DNA from 2 places in the Exiguobacterium sp. 9-2 genome. Region 2 is predicted to be linked to the other one. Evidence: a T-box and tRNA genes for the amino acid it is inferred to sense, from the RefSeq annotation. Region 2 holds a T-box; the other holds one or more tRNA genes.
What was found. The T-box of region 2 lies ahead of alaS (alanine--tRNA ligase). A T-box ahead of a tRNA ligase gene usually reads a tRNA of that ligase, here a tRNA-Ala.

Region 1: it has a tRNA-Ala gene. The T-box ahead of alaS (alanine--tRNA ligase) is inferred to sense a tRNA for this amino acid. The anticodon was not compared.

The regions. Positions count from the first base shown of each region.
Region 1 covers NZ_CP142850.1:2,808,467-2,824,742, forward strand. The annotation lists gene VJ374_RS14620 (cation:dicarboxylate symporter family transporter) at 1-65, opposite strand, end outside; gene VJ374_RS14625 (NAD(P)/FAD-dependent oxidoreductase) at 245-1,303, opposite strand; gene VJ374_RS14630 (ABC transporter ATP-binding protein) at 1,489-2,280, shown strand; gene VJ374_RS14635 (iron-hydroxamate ABC transporter substrate-binding protein) at 2,284-3,195, shown strand; gene VJ374_RS14640 (FecCD family ABC transporter permease) at 3,273-4,274, shown strand; gene VJ374_RS14645 (FecCD family ABC transporter permease) at 4,274-5,278, shown strand; gene VJ374_RS14650 (hypothetical protein) at 5,332-5,799, opposite strand; gene VJ374_RS14655 (hypothetical protein) at 5,766-6,275, opposite strand; gene VJ374_RS14660 (hypothetical protein) at 6,289-6,741, opposite strand; gene VJ374_RS14665 (hypothetical protein) at 6,862-7,020, opposite strand; gene VJ374_RS14670 (S8 family serine peptidase) at 7,148-10,894, opposite strand; tRNA gene VJ374_RS14675 (tRNA-Ala) at 11,117-11,192, opposite strand; gene tatC (twin-arginine translocase subunit TatC) at 11,297-12,076, opposite strand; gene VJ374_RS14685 (twin-arginine translocase TatA/TatE family subunit) at 12,084-12,281, opposite strand; gene VJ374_RS14690 (redox-sensing transcriptional repressor Rex) at 12,281-12,940, opposite strand; gene VJ374_RS14695 (ATP-binding cassette domain-containing protein) at 13,108-15,009, shown strand; gene VJ374_RS14700 (hypothetical protein) at 14,991-15,431, shown strand; gene VJ374_RS14705 (flavin reductase family protein) at 15,562-16,155, opposite strand; gene VJ374_RS14710 (DoxX family protein) at 16,175-16,276, opposite strand, start outside.
Region 2 covers NZ_CP142850.1:2,108,019-2,124,294, reverse strand. The annotation lists gene recD2 (SF1B family DNA helicase RecD2) at 1-1,868, shown strand, start outside; T-box leader at 1,911-2,121, shown strand; gene alaS (alanine--tRNA ligase) at 2,179-4,821, shown strand; gene VJ374_RS11265 (IreB family regulatory phosphoprotein) at 4,856-5,125, shown strand; gene ruvX (Holliday junction resolvase RuvX) at 5,122-5,544, shown strand; gene VJ374_RS11255 (DUF1292 domain-containing protein) at 5,559-5,846, shown strand; gene VJ374_RS11250 (DUF1292 domain-containing protein) at 5,833-6,126, shown strand; gene mltG (endolytic transglycosylase MltG) at 6,205-7,353, shown strand; gene VJ374_RS11240 (O-methyltransferase) at 7,425-8,063, shown strand; gene udk (uridine kinase) at 8,080-8,727, shown strand; gene greA (transcription elongation factor GreA) at 8,784-9,257, shown strand; gene mtnN (5'-methylthioadenosine/S-adenosylhomocysteine nucleosidase) at 9,310-10,008, shown strand; gene VJ374_RS11220 (beta-ketoacyl-ACP synthase III) at 10,115-11,059, shown strand; gene fabF (beta-ketoacyl-ACP synthase II) at 11,061-12,299, shown strand; gene VJ374_RS11210 (peptide ABC transporter substrate-binding protein) at 12,397-13,953, shown strand; gene VJ374_RS11205 (peptide ABC transporter substrate-binding protein) at 14,160-15,803, shown strand; gene trpS (tryptophan--tRNA ligase) at 15,905-16,276, opposite strand, start outside.

The DNA of each region.
Region 1 (16,276 bases), 700 kb from region 2:
CCGAGAATCAAGCCGATTAAAATCTGCCAGGCAAGGCCAATGGGCTTACGTTTCGTAGTTGTCATACGCTTCCTCCTTATACATCCGTCTTACTTGTATCCTACATGTAGTGGAACATAAATAGAATTTTGTCCTAAATACAGCACATTGTCAAATCCATCTGTTATAGTACAAAACCGAATTCTGTACGAAAAAACGTCCAAAATCCGCTTGTTTTCAAGCATTTTGGACGTTTTCATAATTTTTAAGATTGTTGATTAACGCGTTCCTCAATCAACGCACGATTGCGTTTTTTGAAGACCTCATTGTGTGACGACACCATCGCCACTTTTGGCGCTTCCGGCTCAATGAAGCGTTTCGCCCGGTTGACGGCGTTTGCCGCATCTTGGAACGCACCCGAGATCAAATGGACCTTCCCGTCGTGCGAAAGAATATCTCCTGCTGCATATAGTCCCGGTACACTCGATTCACTCGCGGCATTCCCGGCGATGTAGAAGTCATCGACCCGTGCAATATCGAGGTCACACGCGTCAAGTAGCGCCGCATCTTGTTCATACCCATGATTAATGATGACTTCATCAATTGGAATCTCGACGACCTCATCTGTTTGACAGTCGATCAATTCAACCGACGCGATCCGTTGGTGATCGGGACTGGCGATTAATTTGTGAATCGTCGTATTGAGGAGGCAGACCGCCGAACTTTTGACAAGTTGATCAACTTGCGCCTCGTGCCCTGAAAAACAATCTCGCCGATACGTGACGTAGACCTTTTTCGCGACCGGTTCGAGTTCGTTTGCCCAATCGATCGCTGAGTTCCCACCACCTGAGACGATGACGGTCTTTCCTTTAAAGCGTTCAATCGATTTAACCGTATAGTTCAAGTTTGACACTTCGAAACGTTCCGCGCCTTCGACTTTTAATTTTTGTGGATTGAGGATGCCACCGCCGACCGCGACGATGACCGTCTTCGAATAATGAATCTGCCCCGATTCCGCTTCTAAGACGAAGTTACCGAAGACGTCTTTTGCGATCGAGATGATCTTTTCATTCAATTGAACAGTCGGTTGAAATGTCAGTCCTTGTTCGACGAGTTGAGCCATGAGTTTTTCACCAGTGATCGGCGGCTGTCCACCGACGTCCCAGATCATCTTTTCCGGATAGACGTGCAGTTTTCCTCCGAGTTCTGCTTGATACTCGATCAATTTCGTCTTCATACCTCGAAGACCACTATAGAACGTCGAATATAACCCTGCTGGTCCTCCACCGATGATCGTTACGTCGAACAACTCCTGTTCCCTCATCTCACTCACTCCTCATCCTTGATTGTTATTGATTATCATTCTCACTCTCTCATGATAACGTGAACATCTCTTGAACACAAGAAAAAATGTTGACAGCGTTTTTATGAGACTGGTATGGTTAATGAGACGATAGTGATAATCATTATCATTGAAAAATGGAGAGAACAACGAAGGAGTCGTCGCGTATGGTACGTCTAGCAACAGAAGAAATCAATATCGGCTACGGTGATCGTCCCATCGTCAAAGACTTGTCCGTCCAAATTCCCGATCGTCAAATCACAACGATCATTGGCGCGAACGGATGCGGCAAATCAACTTTGCTGAAAGCGATGACACGGATCATTCCCCATCAATCGGGACGTGCGTTGCTCGATGGTCTTGATATCGCGAAGGAAAGCACGAAGCTGCTTGCTCGGAAGATGGCTATCCTGCCACAAACTCCGGAAAGTGCAAGCGGTCTAACGGTCGCAGAGCTCGTCTCATACGGTCGTTTTCCTTATCAAAAAGGATTCGGACGCTTGACGAAACACGATTATGAAATCATCGATTGGGCGCTCGAAGCAACGGACACGATGGCGTTCAAACATCGTCCAGTCGATGCGCTGTCCGGTGGTCAACGTCAACGGGTCTGGATTGCGATGGCACTCGCTCAAGAGACAGATATCATCTTTCTCGATGAACCGACGACTTATCTTGATCTCGCCCACCAACTCGAGGTGCTCGAACTGCTCGAATATCTTAACCGGACCGAAGGACGGACGATCGTCATGGTCCTGCATGACTTGAATCAAGCGGCGCGCTTCGCCGACTATATTATCGCCATGAAAAACGGCGAAGTCGTCAAAGCCGGAACGTGTGAGGAAGTCATCGCAAAAGATGTCTTACAAGAAGTATTCCATATCGATGCTGAAATCGGACGCGATCCGCGGACGAACAAGCCGATGTGTATCACCTACAACTTAATCAAGGGAGATTAAATCATGAAGAAACTACTTGTACCGGTTCTACTCATTCTCACGCTCGTCATCGCAGCGTGTGGCAATACAGAGAAAAAAGACGACGCAGCATCTGGTTCGAAAAACGAAACGATCACATATAAATCAGAAAATGGAAACATTAAAGTTCCAGCTCATCCAAAACGAGTCGTGGTCCTCGCTGGTTTTGCCGGCAACGTCATGGCACTCGGCGTTCCTGTCGTTGGTGTTGATTCGTGGTCAAAAGCGAATCCGAAGTTCGATAAACTAAAAGATGTCACGGAAGTTTCGGAAGAGAACGTTGAAAAAATCATCGAACTCGATCCTGACTTGATCATCGGCTACTCGACAACGAAAAACCTCGACAAAATCAAAAAAATCGCTCCGACGGTCACGTACACATACGGAAAAGTCGACTACTTGACGCAACATATCGAAATCGGTAAATTGCTCAACAAAGAACAGGAAGCACGCGATTGGGTCAAAGACTTCAAAACACGTGCCGCTGCTGCCGGTAAAGACATCAAAGCAAAAATCGGTGAAGATGCTACTGTTTCTGTCATCGAAAGTTTCGATAAACAACTCTACGTCTTCGGCAACAACTGGGGTCGTGGAACAGAGATTCTCTATCAAGAAATGAAATTAAAAATGCCGGATAAAGTCACGAAGATGGCATTAAAAGATGGTTACTATGCGTTGTCACCAGAAGTCCTCCCTGAATATGCAGGCGACTACCTCGTCTTCAGCAAGAGCGCAGAAGCGGACAACTCATTCACGAAAACGGATACGTTTAAAAACATTCCAGCCGTCAAAAACGATCATGTCTTCGAAGTCGATTCGAAGGAGTTCTACTTCAATGATCCTCTCACACTCGAACGTCAACTCGAGTTCTTCAAGAAAAGTTTCCTTGGTGCATAATAAATAAGGGAGGGAACCTGCGGGATCCCTTCCTTTTTTGCGGCTCACTCCCTGAATCAGAAATGGAGGCGACATTCATGTCAGCTGGTCGAATTCCGTTCGGCATAAAAATCACACTCGGTCTTGTCCTCTTTTTCGGGATGTTCTGGATCGCGATGACGTTCGGCGCTGCCGATACGACGATCCGCGAAGTCTGGAACGCCTTGACGTTCGGACCGTTGAATGAAAAAGCAAAAATTGTCCAGGAAATCCGCCTGCCACGGGAATTAGCAGCAATCCTCGTCGGAGCGGCACTCGGTGTCTCTGGTGCCATCATGCAGGCGATGACACGCAATCCCCTCGCCGATCCTGGTCTGCTCGGTCTGACGGCGGGTGCGAACGCAGCACTTGCACTCGTCATCGTCCTGTTCCCGAAAATTGAGTACTTCGGTATCATGATTGCTTGTTTCTTCGGAGCAGCACTTGGGGCAGCACTTGTCTTTGGAATCGGTGCTTCGAAAAAAGGTGGTTTTTCGCCACTCCGGATCGTCCTTGCCGGTTCTGCAATCTCAGCCTTTCTGTATGCGATTGCGGAAGGCATCGGCATCTACTTCAAGATCGCTCAAGATGTCTCACAATGGACGTCCGGTGGACTCGTCGGGTCGACATGGGGACAACTGCAAGTCATCACTCCGGTCATCGCGATCGGGATTGTGATTGCCTTCATCTTCTCCCGACAATTGACGATTCTCAGTCTATCGGAAGAAGTCGCGCTCGGACTCGGGCAGAACATCCAGCGGATCAAAGCAGTACTTTATGTTGTCGTCATTCTGCTTGCAGGTGCTGCTGTTGCACTCGTCGGTAACATGGCGTTCATCGGGCTGATGATTCCACATATCGTCCGCGCGATCGTCGGGACGGACTATCGGTTCATCCTGCCAATGACCGCGATCTTTGGTGCGACGTTCATGTTACTTGCCGATACGATCGGTCGGACATTGTATGCTCCCTACGAGACTCCGGTCATCGCGATCGTCTCAATGCTCGGACTACCATTCTTCCTCTTGATCGTTCGGAAAGGAGGGCGTGCTTTCTCATGATGGAATCTCGTTTACGTCGTCGCCAGCAACTGACGTTTTGGACGTTACTGGCACTATTGATCGCAACACTCGTCGTCAGCATCGGTCTCGGACCTGCTTCCCTATCCTATGATCGTTTGTTGCCGACGTTACTTGGAAACGGCTCGTTCAAAGAGGAGTTCGTCCTCTATTCGCTCCGCTTACCACGACTGCTCATCACCGTCATGGCAGGAATGGCACTCGCTTTATCCGGTTCGATCCTCCAAGGGATCACGCGCAATGAACTCGCTGATCCTGGTATCATCGGCATCAATACCGGAGCTGGTGTCGCCGTCGCCTTGTTTTTCCTGTACTTCCCGGTCGATGTCGGATCATTCATTTATCTGTTACCGATCGCTGCCTTTCTCGGTGCACTCGTGACCGCGATGGCGATTTATCTATTCTCATATGATCGTGTGCAAGGACTGCAACCGATTCGCTTGATTTTGACTGGTGTTGGCTTCTCGATGGCGCTTTCCGGAATCATGGTCATTCTGATTTCGTCGACGCGTCGTGAAAAGGTCGACTTCATCGCTAAGTGGCTCGCTGGTAACATCTGGGGGACGGACTGGATCTTCGTCTACTCACTGTTACCGTGGTTACTCGTCTTGATTCCGCTGACGTTCTATAAGGCGAATAAACTCAATCTCCTTGCCTTGAATGAACCGGTCGCAATCGGTGTCGGCGTCGCGCTTGAAAAAGAACGGATCCAACTCTTGTTGACAGCCGTCGCACTTGCCGCTGCTGCCGTCTCCGTCACGGGTGGGATTTCCTTCATCGGTCTGATGGCGCCACATATCGCCCGCGCGCTCGTTGGACCACGGCATCAGTTCTTCTTGCCGATTGCCCTCTTGCTCGGCGGATGGTTGCTTGCGTTCGCTGATACGATCGGACGCAACATTGCGGGACCGGACGGCGTGCCAGCTGGAATCGTCGTCGCCTTGATCGGAGCACCTTATTTTATCTATCTCTTGTTGAAGAAATAATCAAAAATCCGCATCAAACAGCGTCTTTCGCTGATTGATGCGGATTTTTTGCTTTACCGTTTCCACCACGCACGTTCGATTTCCCCCATCGAGACGTAGGCTGGATCGATTTGTTTGGCTAACCGATTCATTCGAGTGACACCAAGACTAAACCCACCAATCCAAAAGAGGAAGACGACAAATAAATAACCAGGAGCACTTGGAATCGACAGCATGACGACGGCGATCAGCCATGCAACGACATACCCGATGATTGTCAGACGAGCGACCTTTTGAACGGTTTGTTGATACATAGTTGGTGTTAAATATGACTTCATGAGCCGTAGACGGACAATTTCTCGAGAGACTGCTGTCGCGCAAAGACAAAAGAGCATGATCTGAAGAAAGACGGATGTAATTGTCGGCATAAACCAAGCAGGTAACGCAAAAATCAATCCAGGGACCAAAAAGAAATAGGCGACGGAACGCACAGGACGTACTAATAGGTTCAGACGTGCTTGTCGCTCGAATAGGTGTTCCATTGCGATGTTCCTTTCTGTCTGACGAAGCGGGCAACTTCAACGTCACTGATATAATCTGGATCACGCTTTCCGTCACGTCGGATGATCCATTCGCTGATGAAGTAGAGCGGTGTTAAGATCGCAAATATCGCAACAAACATCTGCCAGAATGGTCTATCGATCGTCTGAATGATGACGACCGTCAAGACGGCGTACAACAGAACATGACTACCGATACGGAGTAGAAATTGCCGGCGAACTTGTGCGTTTGAGAGATAGTCTTCTAAAATTTCTCGTTTTTTTAGTTGATAACGAAAATCGGAGGCGAGAAAAATGGCTGGAATCGCCAAAATCAGCATCGGGAGATCCTTCCATTCAATCAAGATACCGACTGTTATGAACAGAAACATGTTCCAATACCAGCGTGTGCCGAGCCATTCAACGTCCCGGTACGCGAGGGCAAGTTTTTGTAGACGTTCTTCTCGATCCGTTTGCATGACATCGTCTCCTTTAGCAAGCTTGATGAATTTCTTTTTCCGTCACATACGTTGGATCAATCTTTCGTGAGATGTTCTCTAGCGTTTTTCGGCAGATCCAGTAAAACGGAATGACGACGATGATCAGACCGATTAAGAAAGACATGTTCGGGCGATCAGCTGCCCAGACAATCAGGGCGGCAAGCGCTCCGTATTGTAAGATGCCGATCAAGACATGCACCTGATAGAGACGTCTTGCTGATGCCTCTGATGAATATTTCGCGACAAGCGCGAACCGCTTGCGTTGTACGAGCATGTCATAGCCAAAATACAATAATGGGACGATCATCGCATAAACCGGCTTCTCAAGTGTGTTACTGAGTGCTAAAAATGCTGCAAGCATGACCCATATGCCGGTCTTTGTCTTTTGGTGCATCTCTTCGTATAACGTCGCTAATGCTTCCGTTTGTGTATGTACGTGTTCCATGATCTCCCACCTCTCTATACTGTCATATACTTACATTTTACTGTATCGGTTTCACCTGTAGTGCGATTTTTCAAAAAAAAGATGTCCTGTCGCTTCGGACAAGACATCTTTCATTAGAGACTATGCACTGACCTGAATGATGAGGTAGATGACACTATAGGCAACGATCGCGAGCGGTATTAACGCGACACCGATCAGCCAGCCATTTTTGTCACGGATACCGAGATATAAGACGAGACACCCTACGATGAAGGCGATTAATGTCGTAAACGGATTCATGGTTGTTCCCCCTCTAATTGTTTCTGCTCTTAAATTTCCCGCTCCACTCGTCTCATAAACCCTTCAAGGCGCTTCGACACACAACGAAAAGCCAGACGGATTTCCGCCTGGCTTGTTCATTGTTAACTTATTTTTTCGTGATGACGACTGTTTTTGTAACGACGTGTCCACCAAGATCCTTCAGTTTCAAGTTGTACGTGTTTTTTCCTTTTTTGAGCGTCACTTTTTTCGTGATCGTCTTTTTGAAGGCTTTCATGACGTACGGTTCTTTGAACGTCCGGCGGTATTCCGCGCTACCATTGAAGTCGAAGCGTAATTCGCTGTAGTTATCGCGAAGTACGATCTTCATCTCAGCTGTTTTTGTTTTACTTGAGACGGTTTTTGGTGCTGTGACGCGAATCGTTGGTAATTCTGTGTCGATGATGACTTGACGGTTGAACGCCACACGATTTCCTTTTCCATCGTATGCTTCGACCTTGAATGACTTGACGCCATCTGTCGTGTACGTCACGTCATGGCTGAACGCATAGTTTTGTTGGGCTGCATCGAAACGCAGTTTAACAGTTTTTCCGTTGATCTTGAACGATTTGATACCTGACTCATCAGAGACATGACCCGCGATATTGATGACTTTTGATGTTGCAAGACCAAGAGCGACCGGTGTATCGATTTGAACATTTGGTACGGCTTTATCAACGCCTGTCGTGTTGACGTCTTTTTTCACACTGTTTCCAGCATAGTCTTTGACGACGAAGGCAATCTTCGCGCGCTCCGGCAGATCCGTCAACGTGTACGCTTTTTCTGTTGCGGCAAGTGGTTGCTTTAAGACACTCTTGCCATTGACGAGGATATCGTATGACGCAACTCCTGTTCCTTGGTCGCCTGCTGTCCATGAAAGTGTTGATTTCGCAGCATCCCATTTCACAGTAGCTGCTGGTTTTTTCGTATCGACATAGACTGGGAAGAGATTCGTCTGCCATTTTGCGTTCGGATAATCGATCACCGATTTGACTTTGTAGTAGTAAAGACCATCTTTGACCGGTTTCCCGTTGATCGTTCCGTCCCAAGCAGCGCTTGTGACTGGTGTGTAGCCGTCCTCTGAACCGCTGTCGTAGTAGTTCTTGACGACGTCCGTTTGCATATCAAGCTTCTGAAGTGTTGTTTTATTCCGGTCAAGAATCGAATACTCGACTTTTTTCGCATTGCGAAGGAATGAGATGATCGGGAAAGCTTCATCTGCGCTACCGTCGTTGTTCGGTGAGAACGAGACTTTGTTCGCGACAACTTTTCCAGCGGCATTCGTACCAAGGAATTCGAAATCATCCTTCACTTCAGTCGCTAGACCTGTCAATCCATAGAACGTGTTGTTTTTATCGTACAATGGTGCATCTAAAATCGGAGCTTGATCCCATTTTCCTTTGAACCCAACATAAGGAACTGTCAGTTCTGGATTTTTGCTCTTCGTATCGATCAGACGGACGAATCCTTCGACGAAGTAGCCGTTTTTAAAGACTTGTTCAAGCGGAAGCTCGTTCGCCCAGTCAGTTGTGTTCTTCAAATCGACTGACACGCTGACTTTCGTTGAGCTCTTCGGATTAATCGAGACTGAACTCGCTTTCTTCGAGCCGACTGCAAATGAGATCGGGTATGTGCCTGTGTTGGCATCTACCGTACCGATCGTTCCTTTTTTGAAGATTCCATTTGCTTCAAGGAAGTTCGATCCTTTTGCACCGAGATCTGATTGAACCGTTCCCGCTAGCTTATACGTCACTTTTTCATTGCTGTAGTTTTTTAAATCAAGCGTGAATGTGAACTTCTCGCCGACTTCCTTCAAGGATGCCTTGCCTTCACCTGACTTTGTCTCTGTGATGACGACTGGTGTCTTCATCGCAGCACGAAGATCCATCAGTCCAGCTCCCTCACGACGTGGGGAGTAGAAGTTGCCTGTTTTCAATTGTGCGTTGTATTTTCCTTGATCGAGTTGCGGACGCGATGTATTCATCAAGATGTTTTTGGCGAGTTTAACGCGTGTTGCACCAGTGACTTTGAAGTCCTTCGCAATCCGTTGCATGACGAGTGCTGTTCCTCCAGCGACGTGTGGTGCTGCCATCGATGTACCGCTCATGACGCCATACTCGTTATCATTAAGCGTCGAATAGATTTTCCCACCTGGTGCCGTGATTTCCGGCTTGAAGTCAAGGCTTGGCGTGACACCCCATGACGTGAAGTCAGACATTTGTCCTGCGACCGGGTTATCGGTTGAGACCGCTTTTCCGTCAAATGTCACTGCGATTGCCTTGCCTTCTTTTGCTTTTGCTTCGAGATCATTCCCGTCCGCGATGCTAAGCGTCACGAGTGGAATCGTCGGATTGTTGAGCGCCATGCTGACGTAATCCCCATGATCGATTTTACCACGGACGATGACACCTGCTGCGCCTTGCTTCTCAGCTTCTGCTTGAATCATGCTGTAGTTAAAATCACCTGTTCGCACGACGAAGACGAGTTTCCCTTTGACGTCTTTACCTTCATAGTTCGAAGCTTGACCGTCACCGACATACACGACATCCTTCTTCTCTTTATCGAAGACGGCAATCGGATTCGGCGAATCTTGTTTTTGGTATGCCAAATAACCGGCATCCTGACCGTCGATCGTCAGCGCCATGCCTTCAAGCGTCAATTTCGTATTTTCGAGTGACGCGACTTGGAGCGCCTGGCTCGTCAATCCTGGTGCACCAACGACACCGATATCCGGGTTTGCTGTATATGGATTACCCGCACCATGACCTGCAAACGCCGAGTTACCAGCAGAGATCGCACACAAGATACCGTTGTTCATCGCGTTGACGATCGCGCGTTGCTCCGGATCATCTGCGTTGACGAACGATGCCGTCGAACCCAGGCTCATGTTGATGACGTCCGCTCCAAGTGCGATGGCATCATCGATTGCTTTGATGTAGATATCACTAAATGTCGATGGCATCCCTGGATCGTTACCGAAGACCTTCATCGCAAGGAGCTGTGTTTCTGGAGCGACCCCTTTAATGCCGCCGTTCGCTTCATCCCCGTTTGCTCCGACCGTACCTGCGACGTGCATCCCGTGCATCGATGCCCCCGCACCTAAGTCACGGATTTCGCTGTCGTGATCGGCATAGTTATAGCCGTACGGTACTTTTTCCGTGAAGTACTTTCCTTTTAAGCCTTTTGTTTCTTTCGCACTCTCGACCTTCGAAGAGGTTAAATCCACCTTTGTCTCTGGACTCAAGACCATGTCCTTGTGCGATGGATCAATCCCCGTATCGATGACCGCGACGACGGTTCCTTCCCCTTTGAAGCCATAGTCCTGCCACGTTTCCTTCGCATTGACCATGTCCTTGCTGTACAGCATGTCTGGCTTGGCACCTTTATCGACGGTTGGGCGCGCATATTCGTGCGCGATATGTACACTTTTGACTCCTTCGAGTTGTTTGATATCTTCGATGTCACCGAACTTCACTTCACCACTGAATCCGTTGATGACGGTTGTGAAGCTTTCTTTATATGTAACAGGAATCGCCTTTTTAGCGATAGCTGACTTGACTGATTTTTGGACGCTGACGAGTCGATCCTTGATCGATTCCTTTTCGGCATTACTCAATGTGCTATACCGCTTGTTTTGAGCTTGGGCGATTTGAATCGCCGGTTTTTGTTCCATCTCGATGACGACTCGGACTTTATCCGATTGTTTGTAGTTCTTTTCTTGCCCCGATTTCTTCAGTGAGAGCGCCTGCGGTTTTTGACCCGTCGCTTTGTCTTGCGAGGACAGTGCACCTTGCGCACTGACTAGATTGGAAGACGTCATTAAGACGGCTGCCATAAGTGCAATCTTCTTCTTCATGCGTTCGTTTCCCCTTTTCTGTAAAACCATAGTAGTAATACTAATAAAGCAGTTTAAAGAAAATTCTGTATTTTTAGTTTAATGAAGTTAATGGAAATAAACAATTTATATTTGTCTATTTTTTTAATTTATTTCTTTTTGGTGACATTTTATATTTGGAAGGAATTTAACTGGGAACATAAAAAAACTCCTCGAGCACTCGAGGAGTTGAACGTATGCACTTGGTGGAGACTATCGGGATCGAACCGACGACCTTTTGGCTGCCAGCCAAACGCTCTCCCAGCTGAGCTAAGCCCCCATGAATTATCTTTAGTATACGCATCGCTAACTGCTTTATCAATATAAACATAACGCTTTCATAAAAAAGAATTCCTCCCGAAATTGCTGGAAGGAATTCACGATTCATTTATTCAATTCACGCATCAAATCCGCCTGTCGTTCAAGCTCTGCCTGTTGCTCGAGGATCAAGACCTTTTTATACGTCCGCGCAGAAATCAAGATACTGATTTCATAGAGAACGAACAACGGCACTGAGATCATCAAGTGTGACGTCACGTCCGGCGGTGCGATCAATGCCGCAATGACGAACAGCGCGAAATACGCATATTTCCGATTCTTTCGCATGAAATATGGCGTCACAAGACCAAGACGTGTCAGGAACATCGTCACGACCGGCAATTGGAAGAGAAGACCAAACGGCATCGTCAACCGGATCAAGAAACTGAAGTAGTTTTCGACCCCGATGACTTGCTCGATCCCCAATTCTTTCCCGAGATTCGTTGAGACTTCGAGCAAGAAAGGAAGCAACCAGAAATACGAGAAGGCTACACCAGCCAAAAATAGAAAGAAGATGACTGGAATATATGTCAGTGTTGCTTTTTGTTCCTTTTCATAAAGCCCTGGTCGGACGAATGCCCACAGTTGATACATCCAGAACGGTGACGCTAAAATCAGCGCGATGATGAACGCAAGATTCAAATACAACATTAAAGGATCGGCGACGTTGAAGGCATTTAATCCGATACCGAGCTCTTTTAAGTCCGCTTGCAGAAAACGGACGAGCGGTCGGACGAGCGGAAATGCGACAGCGAACAGGACGACGACGATGAGGAGCGACCAGACAATCCGCTTACGCAGTTCGTCTAGGTGCGACGTCATGCTTTGTTCTTGATCAACCGTCATGATTCAATCACTTCTCTTTCGGTTCGTCCTTTTTATCGTCGTCCATGATGCCGTTCGTGGCATTCTTGAACTCTTTCAATGTTTGACCGGCAGCACGACCGAATTCCGGTAACTTCTTCGGTCCGAAGATGATCAACGCGACGACAGCAATTAATCCGATACTCGCAGGTCCGATACCTAACGTGAGCGGGATAAGGTTTTCCATTATGATTTCACTCCTTCAGCTGATTGCGAATAATGCTTCATGAAATAAACTAACGACTGCAACTCGATCGATAAATCGATGTGATGAACCCGAACGCTCGCTGGCACGTTCAACCGTGCAGGCGTGAAGTTCAGAATGCCTGTCACACCATACTCGACTAACTCATCCGCTACTGACTGTGCGAACTGGGATGGAACCGTCAAGATGGCGACATCGACCTGATTCGCTTCGATTTGTTCTTTCATGTCCGAAACATGATAGATTGGAACGTCATGCGTCGTTGTTCCGACCTTCTCTTCGTCCGCATCAAACGCAACGACTATCCGAGTACTATTATTCTTTAAAAAGTTATAATTTGCAAACGCTGTTCCGAGATGACCGACCCCGATCAAGGCAACATTCGTCACCTCATCTTGATTCAAGGTTTTCCGGAAAAACGTTAAGAGATGTTGAACGTTATATCCATACCCCTTCTTCCCTAGTGCCCCAAAGTAGGAAAAGTCGCGACGAATCGTTGCTGAATCAACCTTCACCGCCTCGCTTAACTCAGCAGAAGAGACGCGGAGCTTACCTGAATTGTATAAACTTTGGATGAAACGATAATATAGCGGCAACCGTTTTGCTGTCGCTTGTGGAATTTTTGTGTCTGGTCCATTCATCCTGCAGTTCCCCCTTCGGCCACATCCATCGTGGCACCCAAATCTTTGCAAAAAGCTTTCTACTCTCCTTGATTGTAAACCACTTCACATAGAGTCACAAATAATATATTCCGCAGGACCTCGCGCTTTTGTTCGTGATAGACTAAAGGGTGGAAGGATGGATGGAAATGATACTCTTACAAGTCAACCAACTCTCGAAATCATTCGGCGTCGAGCCGATTTTAGAAAATATCAAACTAGAAGTACAGGAGCGCGATCGGATTGCGCTCGTCGGACGAAACGGTGCCGGTAAATCGACCTTGCTCAAAATCATTGCTGGCGAACTCAGTCATGACTCGGGTGACATCATGAAAGGTAAAGATGTCAAAATCGGTTATCTCGCGCAGGACAGTGGTCTCGAATCGAACGAGACGATCTGGAACGAGATGCTGACCGTCTTTGAACATCTGCAAGAACAAGAACGAACACTGCGCCGGATGGAAATCGAAATGGGCATGGAGCATATCTTGAACGACCCGGTCGCGTACGATCGTCTCTTGAAGACGTATGATCAAGCGCAACACGACTTCTCAGAAGCCGGTGGTTATCAGTTCGAAGCGAATATCCGCTCCGTCCTGCACGGCATGCGCTTTTATCCGGATGATTACTCGCGCCGGATTCAGACATTGTCCGGGGGTCAACGGACACGGCTCGCCTTAGCGAAGATGCTCTTACAAGCACCAGAACTTCTCATTCTCGATGAGCCGACCAACCACCTTGACATCGATACGCTCGCTTGGCTTGAAAGCTACCTCGGTGGTTATCGTGGTGCCGTCCTGATCGTCTCGCACGACCGGTACTTCCTCGACCAAGTCGTCAATGTCGTCTATGAATTGTCGCGCAATGTCTGTCGTAAGTTCACGGGGAACTATACGAAGTACTTGGAACAAAAAGCAGCCTTATACGACCAGGAAATGAAGCAGTTCGAACAGCAGCAAGAAGAAATCGCAAAGATGCAGGACTTCATTCAACGAAACATCGCTCGGGCGACGACGACAAAGCGTGCTCAAAGCGTTCGAAAACGGCTCGAGAAGGTCGACCGGCTCGATCGACCAGATGGAGATGAACGCAGTACGGTCCTCTCCTTCCCAATCGAAAAACAGAGCGGGAATGACGTTCTTCAAGTCAATCAATTGGCAATCGGTTACGAAGAAGCTGTCTCAAAAGACATCACGTTCCGCTTGCAACGCGGCGAATCACTGGCACTCGTCGGACCGAACGGAATCGGGAAGTCGACGCTCTTAAAAGTCCTCGTCGGTCGTTTACGTCCTCTCTTCGGTGATTTCCGTTTCGGAACTGGCGTCTCGATCGGGTATTACGATCAAGAGCAAGCGGAACTCAATGACCGGAACCGTGTCATCGATGAGATTTGGAACGAATGGCCACTGATGCGCGAACAAGAAGTCCGTTCTGTGCTCGGACAATTCCTGTTCAGCGGCGACGATGTCTTCAAAATCGTTCATGAATTGTCTGGTGGCGAACGCGGACGTCTCGCGCTCGCAAAACTGAAACTCCGGAAGACTAACGTCCTCATCCTTGACGAGCCAACGAACCACTTGGATCTTGATTCGAAGATGGTCCTTGAGAACGCTCTCGTCGACTATGAAGGTACGCTACTCTTCGTCTCCCATGACCGCTACTTCATCGATCGGATCGCGACACGCGTCATCGAGATGAGTGAAGCTGGTGTGACAGAATACCTCGGCGATTATTCGTACTACACAGAGAAGAAGGCCGAACAAGAAGAAATCGCTCGCCTTGAAGCCGAAGAGGCAAAAGCGGCAAAAGTCACGGCATCGAAGACGATCGACAAAGAAGCACAGAAAGAAGAAAAAAAACGCCGTCAGCAAATCGAACAACTCGAACAAGATATTGAACGGCTCGAACAGCGTTCAGCGGAAATCGAACAGTTGCTTTGCGAACCGGAAGTCTTTAATGATATTCCAAAAGCGACAGCGTTATCTGCGGAACGGGACCAGATCGATGTCGATCTACTCGAATTGATGGAACGATGGGAGAACCAACACTGATGCGGACGAAAAGCTTTTTCATTAACTTGATTCAAGGACTGCTATCCGGCATCCTTTATTTCGTACCGATGTATGCGGACTACGTGTCGACCTTCATCCGGCCGGATGCTTTTAATGCCGCGCTTCCTTTGTTTCTCCTGATTTCTTGTATGATTGGTCTCGTCATCCAGACATGGAGCGGTCTTTTCGTCAGTTTACTCTCGGGATTATGCTGTACGCTCCTGACGACACAGCTATTCGTCGAACTCACTGACCCGTTGATCCTATCGTATTACGGTAGTGTCTCACCGCTCACCGCTTTCTTGATCAGCTGTGTCGGCATTTGGGCACTCGCAATCGTCTTTTATTTGCTCGATGGCTATCAGTACAGTAAACGTCATGGTCTTGAAGCCTCTTCAAACGAAATCGATTCGCAACCTTGAAGTCCGATCGATGAATCAGATGAACGACATGAGAAAAAGGAGTGGAGATTCCGGTAGCTAGACCGGTATCTCCACTCCTTTTGTTTGAATCAAAACGAATCGTACGATGAATCGAGCATTCACACTACTATCATTTTGTCGGTCGGGCAATCGTAAACGTCTTCCCGATCGTCGCATAATCATTCCCTGCTAAACGAGCGACAGCCTTCAATCCTGCTGCGTCAATCCGGAACGACTCGACGAGTTCATCCGCGAGGTGATAGCGCAGTACTTCCCCGATCAACAGATCGGCACCTTCTAGCTCGACGTGTTGCGTTAAGCGCATCTCGAACCGGATTTTCGCTTCCGCGATTCCGGGCACGTCGATTGCATCGCTATCGACGAGCGTTAAATCCGTCCGTTCGAGTTCACTTTCACCGTAAGCGAGTGGCGCAGCCGTCTCATTGACTGCGTCGACGATTTCTTCGCTGACGATATGGATGACATAGCTTTGTTTTGCTAGGATATTACGTGCCGTATCCTTTTGTCCCTGATCCGTCCGTTGTACGGCAATCACCAGTTGTGGCGGACTACTTGATGCGACCGTAAAGAAGGAAAAGGGGGCGGCGTTGACCGTCCCGTCTTCCCCTAGCGTCGTCACGAAGGCAATCGGACGCGGAATGATGCTTCCGATCAGTAATTTATAATTGTCTTTTGCGCTAAGCGTTGATGCCTCGAACTTCATGAATGACCCACCTTTTTCCTCACCCGATGAGTGCAGCGAGTGAATAGTCTCCAGCACCGATCATCGCCACTCCAAGGGCGATGACGATCAATGCCATGTTGTATTCGTACCCGTTCTGCGT
Region 2 (16,276 bases):
TCATATTAAAGGATGAACGGGTACTGAATCAGGTGCCTGGGTTAAAACAAAAACAAGCAGACATCATATTGAATCGACTCGCGACGCTATACGGTGTCGATCAGTTGATGCTGTTCTTAGCACCGTTTGATGTCACACCGAAGCTGGCGGCAAAGATCTATGCCGCGTACGAGGGCGACGCCATGGCACGGATTCGGGAGAATCCGTATTCCTTGATGTATGAAGTAAACGGGATTGGCTTTAAGACAGCCGATCATATTGCCGCGCACCTCGGACTTGTCGGATTACACCCGGAGCGTGTCGCTGCTTCGATCATGCATATATTAGAACAAGAAGCGGGCGAGGGACATGCCTTCGCGACGGTCGACTCGCTATTGCAACGGGCACCCCGTCTGCTAGGGGAAGATCCGGGAGAGCGGCTAGAACAAGCGATCGAACTATTGCTCGCTGAAGATAAGGTCAAGCTTGAAGAAGGTTGCTTGTATTTACCGACGATCTTTTATGCGGAAGTCCGCGCGGCGAAGGAACTAGCACGCGTCATGGCAAACGGTGCCGAACAAGAAGTCGATGTCGCGACGATCCTTGAAGCAATTGGTCACCTCGAAGAACAGTTCGGCATGGAATATGCTGCGCAACAGCGAGAAGCGATCGAGTTAGCGGTCAAAGCGCCGCTGATGGTCTTGACTGGTGGACCGGGTACCGGTAAGACGACTGTCATCAAGGGAATTTTGCATGCGTTGCAAGAAATTCATGACTGGCCGCTTGAGAAGAGTCGCGTCAAGACAGGGGATGTCTATCCATACGTCCTTGTTGCACCGACGGGACGTGCCGCTAAACGTCTATCGGAAGCAACAGATGTACCGGCGATGACGATTCACCGTCTCTTAAAGTATGATGGAACGAACTTTCAACTGAATGAGGATCAGCCGATCACGGGAAAAGTACTGATCATCGATGAATCGTCGATGATTGATATCTACTTGTTATCGAGTTTGCTTCGCGCCGTCCCGAATGGCATGAAGATCTTGTTCGTCGGTGACCGCGATCAATTGCCATCCGTCGGTCCAGGACAGGTGCTGGCAGACTTGATGGATACGGAAGGAATTCCCGTCGTCCGTTTGAACGTCGTCCATCGTCAAGCAGAAGATTCTTCGATATTGCGTCTTGCGCACGATTTGAAGAACCGGACGACGTCTGCTGATTTGTTATCACCACTTGCGGATCGCCGCTTCTATACTGCGTCTCCGCAAGAGACGTTACGGGGCATCTCGGCCTTCGCGGAAAAAGCACTCGCAAAAGGCTACTCGAAATTCGATGTACAGGTCCTCGCGCCGACTTACCGTGGTCAGGTCGGGATCGACGAATTGAATGTCGCCTTGCAACGCGTCTATAACCCGGAGGAACCGAAGAAACGGGAAGTCAAACAAGGGACGCGGATTTACCGGACCGGGGACAAGATTCTCCAGCTCGTCAACAATGCGGAAGAAAACGTCTATAACGGAGATATCGGCGAAATCGTCAATATCTTCTTCGCTAAAGAGAATGTCGATAAAGTCGATAAAATCATCGCCCGGTTCGATCAGACGGAGGTCGAGTACAACCGGAGTGATTGGGATCAATTCACGCACGCCTATGCGATTACGATCCACAAAGCGCAAGGATCTGAGTTTCCGATCGTCTTGATGCCGGTCTATTTCACGGGGGCGTTCAAACATTCCCGAAATTTAATTTATACGGCAGTTACTCGGGCAAAATCGAGTTTGTTATTATTCGGTGATCCGCGTGCGTTCCATAAAGCGTCGCAAGAAGAGGAACCCCGGCGCCGAACACGATTGATCGAACGACTCGGTGGGGTGACAAAGACTTGACGGATGCTGTTCGATAGGTAATAATCACGATAGATGAATGGACGTAACACGTTGATGGAAGATAAGTAAAAGGAAAACTCGAGTCCAGAGAGAAGTGAGTCTGCTGCAATCACTTTCTCGAGTCCCTTTGAAGCTCCTTCCGGAGTCGGGTGTAAACACCTGCGGGTCATCCCCGTTATCAGATGTTCGAGGTAGGCAATGGATTGCTTACGAACGAGGGTGGTACCACGGAAGCGATGCTTTCGTCCCTTTTCAGGGATGAAAGCATCGCTTTTTTGCGTCCAAATAAAACCAATGGGGGTAACTGTTCATGAAAGCTCTAAAACCATTAACGGGTGCACAAATCCGTCAGATGTATCTTGATTTCTTCCAAAGCAAAGGGCATGCGATCGAACCGAGTGCTTCGCTCGTACCGGTCGAGGATCCATCGCTCTTGTGGATCAACTCGGGTGTTGCAACACTCAAGAAATATTTTGATGGTCGTGTCATTCCTGATAATCCACGTATCGTCAACGCACAAAAATCAATCCGGACGAACGATATCGAAAACGTCGGGAAAACAGCGCGTCACCATACGTTCTTCGAGATGCTCGGAAACTTCTCTGTCGGTGATTACTTCCGTGAAGATGCAATCAAATGGGGTTGGGAACTCTTGACGAGTGATGACTGGTACGGTCTTGACCCAGAACGTCTTTCGGTCACGATTCATCCGGAAGATGATGCAGCGCGTCAAATCTGGCTTGAACTCGGTGTACCGGCTGAGCGGATCATTCCGCTTGAAGATAACTTCTGGGAAATCGGTGAAGGTCCATCTGGTCCGAATACGGAAATCTTCTTCGATCGTGGTCCAGCTTTCGGAGACGATCCGAACGATTCAGAACTTTATCCAGGTGGCGAAAACGAACGCTATCTCGAGATCTGGAATATCGTCTTCAGTCAGTACAACCACGACGGACACGGCAACTACACGGAACTTCCGCGTAAAAACATCGATACTGGGATGGGACTCGAACGGATGGCGTGTGTCATGCAGGACGTGCCGACGAACTTCGATACGGATCTGTTCATGCCGATCATTCATAAGACAGAAGAAATCAGCGGCAAGATCTACCGTGATGATTCGAAACTTGATGTAGCATTCAAAGTCATCGCAGACCACATCCGTACTGTATCATTTGCGATCGGTGATGGTGCTCTTCCTTCGAATGAAGGACGTGGATATGTCCTTCGTCGTTTACTACGCCGTGCGGTTCGTTATGCGAAAATGCTTGGGATCGAACGTCCGTTCATGTATGAACTCGTTGATACGGTCGGGAACGTCATGGTTGACTTCTACCCACAAGTTCCGGAAAAAGCGGACTTCATCAAACGCGTCATTAAAAACGAAGAAGAACGTTTCCATGAGACGCTTCATGACGGTCTTGCAATCTTGAACACGGTGGCTCAGAATTCTAAAGCAAACGGTGAGCACGTCATCAGTGGCGAAGATGCGTTCCGTCTGTATGACACGTATGGTTTCCCACTCGAATTGACAGTTGAGTATGCGGAAGATCATCAGATGTCTGTTGATGAAGAAGGCTTCAAACAAGCGATGGACGCGCAACGTCAACGTGCGCGGGCAGCACGTGAAGAGAGCGGTTCGATGCAACAACAATCGGAAGTCCTCTCGACACTAAAAGATAAAAGTACGTTCGTCGGCTATACCGACCTTAAGGCGGATGCAAAAATCATCGCATTGTTGCATGATGGAGAACGAGTCACAGAAGTGGCTGCTGGTGAAGAAGCGCAAGTCATTCTCGATATCACGCCGTTCTACGCTGAAAGTGGTGGTGAAGTAGCGGATACAGGAACAATCGAAGGCAAAGACTTCGTTCTTGATGTCAAAGATGTTCAAAAGGCACCAAACGGTCAAAACTTGCATACGGTCATCGTCCGTACAGGAATCGCAACGGAAGCGGCGGATGTCGTTGCAAACGTCGAAGCAGCAGAACGTAAAGCCGTCACGAAAAACCATACAGCAACACACTTGCTTCATAAAGCATTGAAAGACACGCTCGGAACACACGTCAACCAAGCGGGATCACTTGTTTCTCCAGAACGTCTCCGCTTCGACTTCTCACACTTCGGTGCCGTGACACAAGAAGAGTTGACAAAAATCGAACAAGACGTCAACCAAGCGATCTGGGCATCATTACCGGTTGATATCGAAGAGATGAACATCGCTGATGCAAAAGCAAAAGGCGCGATGGCATTGTTCGGTGAGAAGTACGGGGAAACGGTCCGTGTCGTCTCAGCAGGCACATACTCGATTGAATTGTGTGGCGGAATCCACGTCGGAAACACTGCAGAGATCGGTCTGTTCAAGATCGTCTCAGAGTCTGGGATCGGTGCAGGTACACGCCGGATCGAAGCCGTGACAGGTGCAGGCGCGTATCGTGTGATGAATCAACACTTAGAAACACTCGAACAAGCAGCAGCTGTCTTGAAAACGAAAACGACGGAAGTTCCGGTCCGTATCGAAGCACTGCAACAACAACTTCGTGAGACGGAACGGGCGAACGAATCGTTGCAAGCAAAACTTGCGAACATCGAAGCTGCTTCACTAAAGGACGATGTTGAGGAAATCAACGGCGTACGTGTGCTTGCGAAACGTGTCGACGTCTCAGATATGGATGCCCTTCGCGGTATGATGGATGAGTTGAAGAGCTCACTCGGATCAGCAATCATTGTTCTCGGTAGTGCGCAAGGTGAAAAAGTCAATCTCGTCGCAAGCGTTTCAAAAGATTTAATCGACCAAGGCTATCATGCTGGTAAATTGATCAAGGAAGTCGCAACACGCTGCGGTGGTGGCGGTGGCGGTCGCCCTGACATGGCTCAAGCTGGTGGGAAAGATGCGTCGAAATTAGAAGAAGCACTCGCGTACGCTTCACAATACGTGCAATCACTGGCATAATAGAAACGTAGTGTATATGAAAGAGGTGATGAACGTGAGTCAGATGGATCAAACGATGAAATTCAACTTTCCAGAAGACGATAACAAAGCAGCGACACGGGATGTGTTGTTGACGGTCTATCATGCTTTAGAAGAAAAAGGATATCATCCGATCAACCAAATCGTCGGCTATCTCCTATCTGGAGATCCTGCTTACATTCCTCGTCATAATGACGCACGTAACTTAATTCGTAAGATTGAACGTGACGAATTGCTCGAAGAACTCGTGAAATCTTATTTGGCGGAGAGTGGAAATTCAAAATGAAACGTGCAATGGGACTAGACGTCGGTTCGAAGACGATCGGGGTAGCGGTCAGTGACTTGATGGGCTGGACGGCGCAAGGTGTCGAGACGGTCAAGTGGACGGAACCGGATTACCCAGAAGCCTTCAAACGGCTCGATGTCATCATGGAGACATACAATGTCGAAATCCTAGTCATTGGTCTTCCGAAAAACATGAACGGTTCCATCGGTCCCCGTGCGGAGGCGAGTGAAGCCTTTGCGAAGGAAATCGAACAGCATACTGGGCTTGAAGTCGTCTTCATGGATGAACGGTTGACGACGATGCAAGCAGAACGGATGCTGATCGATGCCGATGTCAGCCGCAAGAAACGAAAACAAGTCATCGATAAGATGGCTGCCGTCATGATCCTGCAATCGTATTTGGATCGGGCGAATCGATGAAGGGGGAGAAACCGATGGCTGAAGAAAAACGTCAGTATCTCTTTCCAGATGAAGAGGGCGGCGAACATCTTTTCGAAGAATGGTACCGTTACTCAAGTGAACGTACAGGAAAAACCTATCTATTTCTTGAAATGATCGGTAACCCTGACGAAGGAGCGGATGATCTAATCATCTGTGAGATCGATGAATATGGAGAAGGCGAAGATGATTTTGAATTGAGCCTGATCGATGAAAATGATGAGCAAACTTGGGATGAACTCGAGCTTGCGTTAAAGGAGCGGATCACTGATGCAACAGAATGAGCCAACACGTTACGTAATTCCGGACGGCGAAGGAAATGATTTCGAATTCGTAGAACGTCTGCGTTATGAAAGCCCACGTTCGAGCAAGACATACATCTTCCTCGAGCCAATTGGAGCAGATTATGACGAAGCAGAAGAAGTCGATATCTTCGTTTACGAACTCGACGAATACGGTGATGGAGACAACGACTTCAACCTCGTACCAATCGACGAAGACGATACAGCGACTTGGGATGAAATCGAAGAAGTCTTTAACACGCTCGAAGATCAGTTAGACTAACCCGACTCATGACAGGTGACGTCGTAAGAGACTTTCTCTTACGGTGTCACCTTGTTTTAAGAGAAGAAGGAGGAACCGATGGAGAACGAATGGAAGCAAAATTCTGAAATCGAAAAAAGGCGACGCCGGACATCACGCCGGATCACGCTGATCATCCTTTCTGTATTGTTGACGATTTTTCTAGTTACCAGTGCGGTCATCTATGTCTTTTTGAAAAATGCGCTTGAACCGGTCGATGAAGCAGCGACGAAATCTGTCAAAGTCGAAATTCCTTTAGGCGCAGGAACGAGTACGATCGCTTCCTTACTAAAGGAAAAAGATTTGATTGCAAACGAGACGATTTTCCGTTATTACGTCCGTTATAAGAATGAATCGTCATTCCAGGCGGGTACATATACCCTGTCACAAGCCATGTCCCCGGATGAAATCATCAATGAATTGAAAACGGGAACGGTCATGAAGGCAGCGGATGTGAAAATCACGTTACCTGAAGGCATCACGATGGATCGTCAAATTGATTTAATCGCGAAAGCGACGAAGTTCAAAGAAGAGACGATTCGTAAAGAATTGACGGATGCGATGTTCATCGATGCCATGATTGAAAAATATCCGATGTTGACGGATGAAGTGAAGAAGAATGGCGTCTTGTACGCACTTGAAGGATATCTCTTCCCAGCAACGTATGAGTTCGATAAAGGAAAAAGCATTGATCAAATCGTCGAGACGATGCTCGACGAGACAGAAAAAGTCTACGATGAAAATGAGGATGCCATTCGAAAGTCAGGCATGACCTTCCATGAAGTGCTCAGTCTCGGTTCAATGGTCGAGCGTGAAGCCGCGACACCGAAGGATCGTCGTGAAATCGCAGGCGTCTTCAAAAACCGTTTAGATGATGGCATGAAACTTCAGTCGGACCCGACGGTTTGGTATGGCACAGGCGAGAATACGGCATTGACGACGCTGAAGGATCTTGAGAATAACTCGAAGTACAATACGTATAAGTACGAAGGAATTCCGATTGGTCCGATTTCAACGGTCAGTAAGGATTCCGTATTAGCTGTCTTGAACCCGAATAAAACAAAATATGTCTATTTCTTCGCCCGTCCACCAAGTGATACACATCCACGAGGACAGATTCTTTACGAAGAGACATATGAAGAACATCAACGAAACGTCGTTAAGTATAAACCGGAATGGGTGGAATACGAAGCGAGTAAAGAGCAATGAGCAACGGGTTGGGTTGAAGCGGAAATGACGCTTCAAGTCAACCTGTTTATGCGGAAGAGGGAGTGAATGGCGTGAAGGATTTCACGACCTATGTCGAATCGATGATTCATCCTCGTGATGCCCTACTAGAAGAAATGGAGCGTTATGCGGAAGAACATCATATACCGATCATCGAGTTGACCGGTTCCGAAGTCTTGTTGTCGCTCCTGCGATTACAGCAACCGAAGCGTATTTTAGAAGTCGGAACAGCAATTGGTTATAGTGCGATCCGGATGGCACGCGCGTTACCGGATGCGCGTATTACGACAATCGAACGGAATGCAAAGCGGTATGAAGAAGCAAAAACCTTCATCGCCCGGTCAGATGTGGCGGATCGGATTGACATCATTTTTGGTGATGCAGTAGAATTAGCCGAAACGCTTGAAGACCAGTTTGATGCAGTCTTCATCGATGCAGCTAAAGGACAGTATAAAAAATTCTTTGCGGGATATGGGCGACTCATTCCAGAGGGTGGCGTGCTTTATACGGACAATCTCTTCTTACACGGAGATGTCCTTGAGCCTGACCCGAAGACGTTCGATCGAAGAAGACGTCGGCTCGTGCGTCTCGTCAAAGAATTCACGGTCTGGATGATGGAACAAGAACAATATGATACGACGATTTTTCCGCTCGGTGACGGTGTATCCGTCAGTCGGAAAAAGTCGAAATGATGGAGGAACGAATGACATGCAAAAACCGGTAGTAATAGGCGTAGCGGGCGGAACGGGTTCAGGGAAGACGACGGTGGCACGTTCACTTGTCGATGCGTTCCCAAGCGAATCAATCGTCATGATTGAACAGGACGCATACTATAAAGACCAAAGTGAATTATCAATGGAAGAGCGATATCAGACAAACTATGATCATCCATTTGCTTTCGATAATGGTCTTTTGATTGAACACATTCAAGCGCTCCGCGAAAACATTGCCGTTGAAAAACCGGTATATGATTATGTCGCACATACACGTGCTCAAGAAACGATTCGTCTCGAACCACGTGATGTCATCATCGTAGAAGGAATTTTAGCGCTTGAAGACGAACGGTTACGGGAACTAATGGATATTAAGGTGTTCGTCGATACGGATGCGGACGTTCGCATTCTTCGTCGGATGCAACGTGATATCAACGAACGTGGGCGTTCAATTGATTCTGTCGTTGAGCAGTACACGAATGTCGTCCGTCCGATGCATCTGCAGTTCTGTGAACCGACAAAACGTTATGCGGATATCATCGTACCAGAGGGCGGCGAAAACCACGTGGCAATCGATTTACTCGTAACGAAAATCCGAGCGATCCTTGATTATCGTTCGGCACTTGATCAAAGAGGATATTGATTCCAAAAAAGATGTGAATATACTATACTAGTGGAATAAAAAGGAGCGTGACAAAAATGGCAGAAAAGCAATACTACATGACGCTTGAAGGTAAAGCGAACATTGAAAATGAATTGAATGAATTGAAGTCAGTCCGCCGGAAAGAAGTCGTCGAGAACATCAAGATTGCCCGTTCGTTCGGTGACCTTTCAGAGAACGCAGAGTATGATTCAGCAAAAGAAGAGCAAGCAATGGTCGAAGGCCGGATTGCTCAACTGGAAGAGATGCTTCGCAACGTTGCCATCATCTCGGAAGAAGAGAAGGATATCTCAGTCGTCGGTATCGGAACGACAGTCACTTTCTTGAGTGTCGAAGACAACGAAGAAGATACGTATACGATCGTTGGTAGTGCCGAAGCAGATCCGTTCACGGGTAAAATTTCGAACGAATCACCAATCGCAAAAAGTTTAATGGGGCACCAAGTCGGAGATCAAGTCTCTGTACCAGCACCAGGCGGCGAATACGCAGTAAAAATTACATCGATCAAATAAAGAACACAGGAGCCGGAGCAATCCGGCTTTCTGTTTGATGGAGGAATGGACCATGCCAATCGCAATCATCGGCGCAATGGAAGAGGAAGTCAACTTATTGCGCAACGAGTTGTCAGAACGTAAAGATACAGTCATTGCAAACTATCATTTTTATGAAGGACTCTTGAATAGCGTTCCTGTCGTCATTTTGAAGTCAGGAATCGGGAAAGTGAACGCTGCGATCGGTACGACATTATTGCTTGACCACTACAAACCAACTGCTGTCATCAATACCGGCTCAGCAGGCGGATTTAAAGAAGGCTTAACGGTTGGGGATGTCGTCGTCTCAACAGAAGTACGTCACCATGACGTAGACGTGACAGCGTTTGGTTACGAATATGGTCAGGTACCTGGAATGCCAGCTGCCTACCAAGCAAATCCAAAGCTCGTAGCAACAGCAGAAGCTGTCATCGAGCGGATGGATGCAATTCGTGTGGTTCATGGATTGATCGCGACAGGTGACTCATTCATCCATGATTCAGAGCGTTCTGCTCAAATTAAGGCGCACTTCCCAGAAGTCGCAGCCGTCGAGATGGAAGCTGCGCCAATCGCACAAGTCTGTCATCAGTTTGGTGTTCCGTTCGTCGTGACACGTTCGATTTCAGATAGCGCTAATGAAGAAGCGTCACTCTCGTTTGATGAATTCCTCGAGATTGCGTCAATCAATTCCGCTAAAATGGTCATGGAAGTCGTTCGGACGTTAGCAGAATGAGGTAGAAGGAAGGGCACGGGAGACCTTGCTCTTCCTTTTTTCTTTGACAAAAGCAAATTAACGCTTTATATTAGTACCAGATACTAATAACAAAAGGGGATGCCTTATGAAGATCGGGATTGTAGGATTAGGAACGTCTTTGCCATCACGTCGCGTAACGAATGATGAGCTAGCAACGACGCTCGACACAAGTGATGAATGGATTCGGACACGAACAGGAATCGGGGCACGACGAATTGCAGCCGATGATGTGGATGTAACAGACTTAGCGACGGAAGCGGCTCAGAAGGCACTCGATGATGCTGGATTGACAGTAGAGGACATCGGTTTGATCGTTGTCGGAACGGCAACAGGACGTGCGTTCCCTTCTACAGCCTGTATCGTCCAAGAGCGCCTCGGAGCACGAGGGGCGACCGCTTTTGATATCAGTGCGGCCTGTAGTGGATTCATTTTCGCATTACAAACAGCTGCAAGCATGTTATCAACAGTCGAAGGAAAACATGCACTTGTCATCGGTGCCGAAAAAATGTCGAGTATCGTTGACTGGTCAGACCGGTCGACAGCGATTTTATTCGGGGATGGTGCAGGAGCGGTCGTCATCGGCCAAACTGAGCAAGATGGATTAAATGCTTTTGAACTCGGAACAGACGGACGTGGAGCCCATCTGTTGTTTAAAGATATCGATGGACCAATCGAGATGAACGGTCGCGAAGTCTTTAAGTTCGCTGTTCGTAAATTACCGGAAATCGTTGAGAAGGTCATTCAAAAAGCAGACAGCACGCTTGAAGATGTCGATATCTTGATTCCGCATCAGGCGAACCTACGCATCATCGATGCAGCGTGTGAACGACTGCATATTCCGCAAGAAAAGGTCATCGTTACGATCGATGAGCATGCGAATACATCTGCTGCTTCGATTCCACTCGCACTCGAAGAAGCACGTAAGCAAGGTCGTCTGACACTAGGTACGAAACTTGTACTTGCTGGCTTCGGTGCCGGATTGACTTGGGGAGCAGCATATATTACTTGGACTAAAGGAGAGAACACATAAGATGATGAGAAAACGCGTTGTAGTCACAGGAATCGGGGCATTGACACCAATCGGGAATGATGCGAATACATTCTGGGATGCATTAAAAGAAGGAACGAACGGAATTCGTCCGATGGAGCGTCTTGATATCGATGAGTATCCAACGAAGGTTACAGGCGAATTACAGAACTTCGATGTCACAGAATTCATTGAGGCGAAAGAAGCACGGAAAATGGATCGCTTCGTTCATTATTCACTTGTCGCAAGCCTGGAAGCTGTAAAAGATGCTGGAATCGACATTAAAGAAATTGCAGAACGTGCTGGGGTCTGGATCGGATCTGGAATCGGTGGCGTTGAGACGATCGAGAAACAAGCGAAAATCTACTTTGAACGTGGACACCGTCGTGTCAGCCCATTCTTCATTCCAATGATGATCCCGAATATGGCAAGCGGTCAGGTATCGATTTATACTGGAGCTAAGGGACCAAATAACTGTTCCGTCACTGCATGTGCTTCAGGAACGAATGCCATCGGAGAAGCACTGCGTGTCATCGAACGTGGTGACGCGGATGTCATGATTGCTGGTGGTGCGGAAGCTCCGATCACGAACTTAGCATTTGCTGGTTTTTGTGCCAACAAAGCGATGTCAACGAACCACGATCCTGAGACGGCAAGCCGTCCATTTGACGAAGGACGTGACGGATTCGTCATGGGAGAAGGAGCAGGAATCTTAATTCTTGAAGAATATGAGCATGCAGTAGCACGTGGTGCAAAAATCTATGCGGAAGTCAGTGGATATGGATTAACAGCTGATGCGTACCACATCACAGCTCCGGATCCAGACGGAGACGGTGGAGCACGCGCGATGGCGATGGCGATTCAAGATGCGGGCATCACTCCGGAGGCAGTCGGATACATCAATGCTCATGGAACGAGTACACCAATGAACGACATCCTTGAAACAAAAGCGATCCACAGTGTCTTCGGTGAACAAGCGAAACAACTCGTCGTCAACTCGACGAAATCGATGATCGGTCACTTACTTGGTGGAGCAGGTGGCGTCGAGGCGATTGCGACGATTAAATCATTACAAGAACAAACAGTTCACCCGACGATTCATCTCAAACAGCCGAGCGAAGGCTGTGATCTCGACTATGTGACAGAAGGTTCACGTCACGTCGAAATGACTTATGCGCTCAGCAACTCGCTTGGGTTCGGTGGACACAACGCATCACTCGTCTTCAAACGGTATGAAGCTTAAGCTCAAGCGACTCCCTTGAAACATCAAGGGGGTCGCTTTTTTGATGAAATTCTGATTCAATAAAGAAATGCGTGTTTGACGCAGAAAGGAGTCGTTTATGGCTAACATCACAAAAAAGACATCGATCATGGCACTGCTCCTATTTTTACTGATTGCACTTAGTGGAATGCTCATATATCGTCTGTCGTCGTCTCAAGAAACTAAAACAAGTAACGAAACAAAAACAGCAAAAGTCGAACTGATTGAATCATCGCTTCCGAAAACGTCAGATATTGCGCTGGCGACAGATAGTCGTTCACAGACACTTTTAGCGCAATTGTATGAAGGCTTATATGTCTTTACTTCCGGAACATCGGTCCGTCGAGGTTTAGCGCAGGATATGTCAGTCTCGAAAGATCGATTGACGTATACGATTCAACTCAAAGAAACGAAGGATGCCAATGGTCAGCCGATTACGGCGCAGCAGTTCGTCGATAGTTTTCGGCGTATCGCTGCTAATCAAACCAATTCACCGTATGGTTTCTTGTTTGAAGTATTTAAAAATGGACGCGCCGTCAATGATGGAAAAATGAAACCAGAGCGTTTAGGAGTCAAAGCCAAAGGACGCAATCAACTCATCATCACGTTGAATCAGCCGGTTTCGAATCTAAAGGAATTACTTGCGATGTCCGTCTTCTATCCACAACCGGAATCAAAGAAGTGGGAAGAACTTGTTGGAAATGGTGCATTTACACTAGAAAAAATGTCGAAAAGCGGATATACGCTTAAGAAAAATGATCAGTATCATCAGCAAAACGTTGTCACAGTAGCGAAAATAGAAAGCCGTATCATTCCCGATCATCAGACGCAATGGAGTTCGTATGAGAAAAGCAAGGCGGCTATCCTTCCATTACAAGAAAGTGTCGAAACACAAGGTGATCAGGTTTCACGACCGACCTATCAAAAAAAGCGGAGTGGTGTCTTTTATATCGCCTTTAATCAAAAAAATGACACGTTCCGCGATACGACACTCAGAAAGCGGATTGCTCACGCCTTGATGGAAAAAGAATCGGTTCAACTTCCTTTAGGGTATGCAGGTATTCCGACGAATCGATTCGTCGTCACGGATACGAACGTATTGATGTCAGAATCCGTTCAAGAGAAATCTGAAAAATCACAAGAACATAGTAAACAACAAATTGAGATGCTTAATTTTGATGATCCACAAGCAAAACGGATTGGGGAACAACTCGAAACCTATCTTGAGAAACAAATACCTGAGATTGATATCATTCTTAAGCCAGTCGCGATTGAAGAGAAAATCGACAAAGAACAATTATCACGATATGCGATGACTTTGACTGGATGGATGCCAGATTATCCAGGACCGCTAGCCTATTTAAATCAGTTCGTCTCAGACAATCCTTTAAATTCGGTGAATTATCAATCCAAGGTATACGACCAGACAGTTGAAAAAGCAAGAAAAGAAAAAGAGATAAAACGAAAACAAGCACTCTATCATCGAGCCGAAGAACGGTTAATCCATCAGGATGCTGTCGTCGTGCCTTTGTATCAGACGACTGAGAAATTATATGTTTCTGATACGATTCAAGGAATTGAAGTACCAATTTATGGACCGGAATACCTACTTCGATCGATGAAAATTTTAAAATAATCACTTAACTGGGACCATTATTTCTTAAGGTCCCAGTCTTTTTTGAAAAAATATTTAGAAAAATCGGATAAAAGGTTTGCAAAATTATCAGAACATTGTAAACTATTTGTAACGAAGGGTTTGATTCGAATATAGTAATTCTTTTTTTTTCGGTCAAAAAACCTGACAGTATCATTTTTTTAGAAACCTAGGGGGGTCATCGTAACATGAAGAAGAAAAGCTTTGCTTTAGCTACATCGGTAGCACTCGTATCAAGTGCGTTCCTCGCAGCTTGTTCGACAACGGATTCAGGCGACAAATCGGGCGACACAGGTTCAAGCAAGAAATCAAATGATCAAACACTTAACTTGATCGAAGGTTCGGATATCCCGACACTCAACCCGACGACTTCTACAGACTCAGTTTCATTCAACGTGTTGAACAACACGATGGAAGGTCTTTATCGTCTAGATGACAAGCAGCAACCGACTCCAGGTATCGCTGAAAGTCACACGGTTTCAGATGACAAATTAACATACACGTTCAAATTACGTGATGCGAAATGGTCTGACGGTACACCAATCACGGCAAAAGACTTTGAATATGCATGGAAAGAAGTTCTCAACCCAGAGAACGCTTCACAGTATGCATATGTCTTCTACAACATTAAAGGTGCAGAAGAATATAACACGAAAAAAGGCGATCGTGATGCTGTCGGCGTTAAAGCGGTCGATGACAAAACGCTTGAAGTTAAATTAAAAGCACCTGCAGATTATTTCCTCGGACTCACTGGATTCGGACCATTCATGCCGAAATCAGAAGAACTATCGAAGAAAATCGGAAAAGACTTTGGTTCGACTGCAGACAAGTCGCTTTACAATGGACCATTCAAGTTAACGGAATGGACACGTGAGCAAGGCTGGAAAATGGTCAAAAACGATAACTACTGGGATAAAGATGCCGTTAAACTTAAAACGATCAACGTTAAGGTCGTCAAAGAGACAGCAACTGGTGTCAACTTGTACGAAAAAGGTGATATCGATCGTACAGGTCTAACTTCTGAGTTCGTTGCCCAGTACAAAGACAATAAAGAGTTTAAAACAAAAGGTGAATCAACAATCTTCTATCTTTACCTCAACACAAAGGTAAAAGCACTTGATAACGAAAAAATCCGTCGCGCGATCGACATGGGTTACAACAAAAAAGGAATCACGGATGTCATCCTCGCAAACGGATCACTTCCAGCGAACTATCTCGTACCTAAAGATTTCGCAAAAGATGCTGACGGAAAAGATTTCCGCGACAAGTATCCTGGATTCAACGAATTCAATGCCGACGAAGCGAAAAAACTTTGGGAAGAGGGTCTCAAAGAAATCGGTCAAAAATCGGTTGATCTTGAACTCTTGAACTATGATAGCGATGATTCGAAAAAAATCGGTGAGTTCTTGAAAGGGGAACTTGAGAAAAACCTTCCAGGTATGAAGGTTACGATCAAGCAACAACCATTCAAAAACAAACTTGATCTTGAAAACAAAGGTGACTTCCAGTTCTCACTCGCAGGATGGGGTCCTGACTACCAAGATCCAATGACGTTCCTCGATCTCTTCGTTACAGGCGGACCATACAACCGTGGAAAATGGTCGGACAAAGAGTACGATAAACTCATCAAAGATGCACAAACACAAACAGATGCAGCAAAACGTTGGTCTGAATTGCAAGAAGCTGAAAAAATCCTTCTTGATTCAGCAGCGATCTCACCTGTTTATCAGCGTGGACGCGCATTCCTCGTTAAACCATACGTTAAAGGAGTCGTCGAGCATAACTTCGGCGCAGACTTCTCATACAAATGGGCTTCAATCGAAGGAAAATAAGCAAAATAAAAACGACTTCCGATTTGATTCGGAAGTCGTTTTTTTGTGATTGATATATAAAAAAAGACCGGAACATCCCGGTCTTTCGCGCGGAGAACGAATTATTTTTTTACTTTCGCACGTTTCCGTTGTAAGCCCATTGCCTTTTCAATCTTCGCAAGTTTTTTTGCGGCGACTGCTTCTGCACGGTCACGTCCAGCGTCGAGAATTTGATCAAGCTCTTCTGAGTCAATCAATTCATAGTAGCGCTGTTGAATCGGTTCGAGTTCCGAAATGATTGCTTCTGCAACGTCTGCTTTGAATGTTCCATAATTCGAGCCTTCGTATTTTGCTTCAAGATCTGGAATCGAGATACCAGCGAGTAGGGAATAGATCTCAAGTAAATTCGACACACCTGGTTTGTGTTCTCGATCGAATTTTACGATACCTTCCGAGTCCGTGACAGCTGACTTTACTTTTTTACGAATGACATC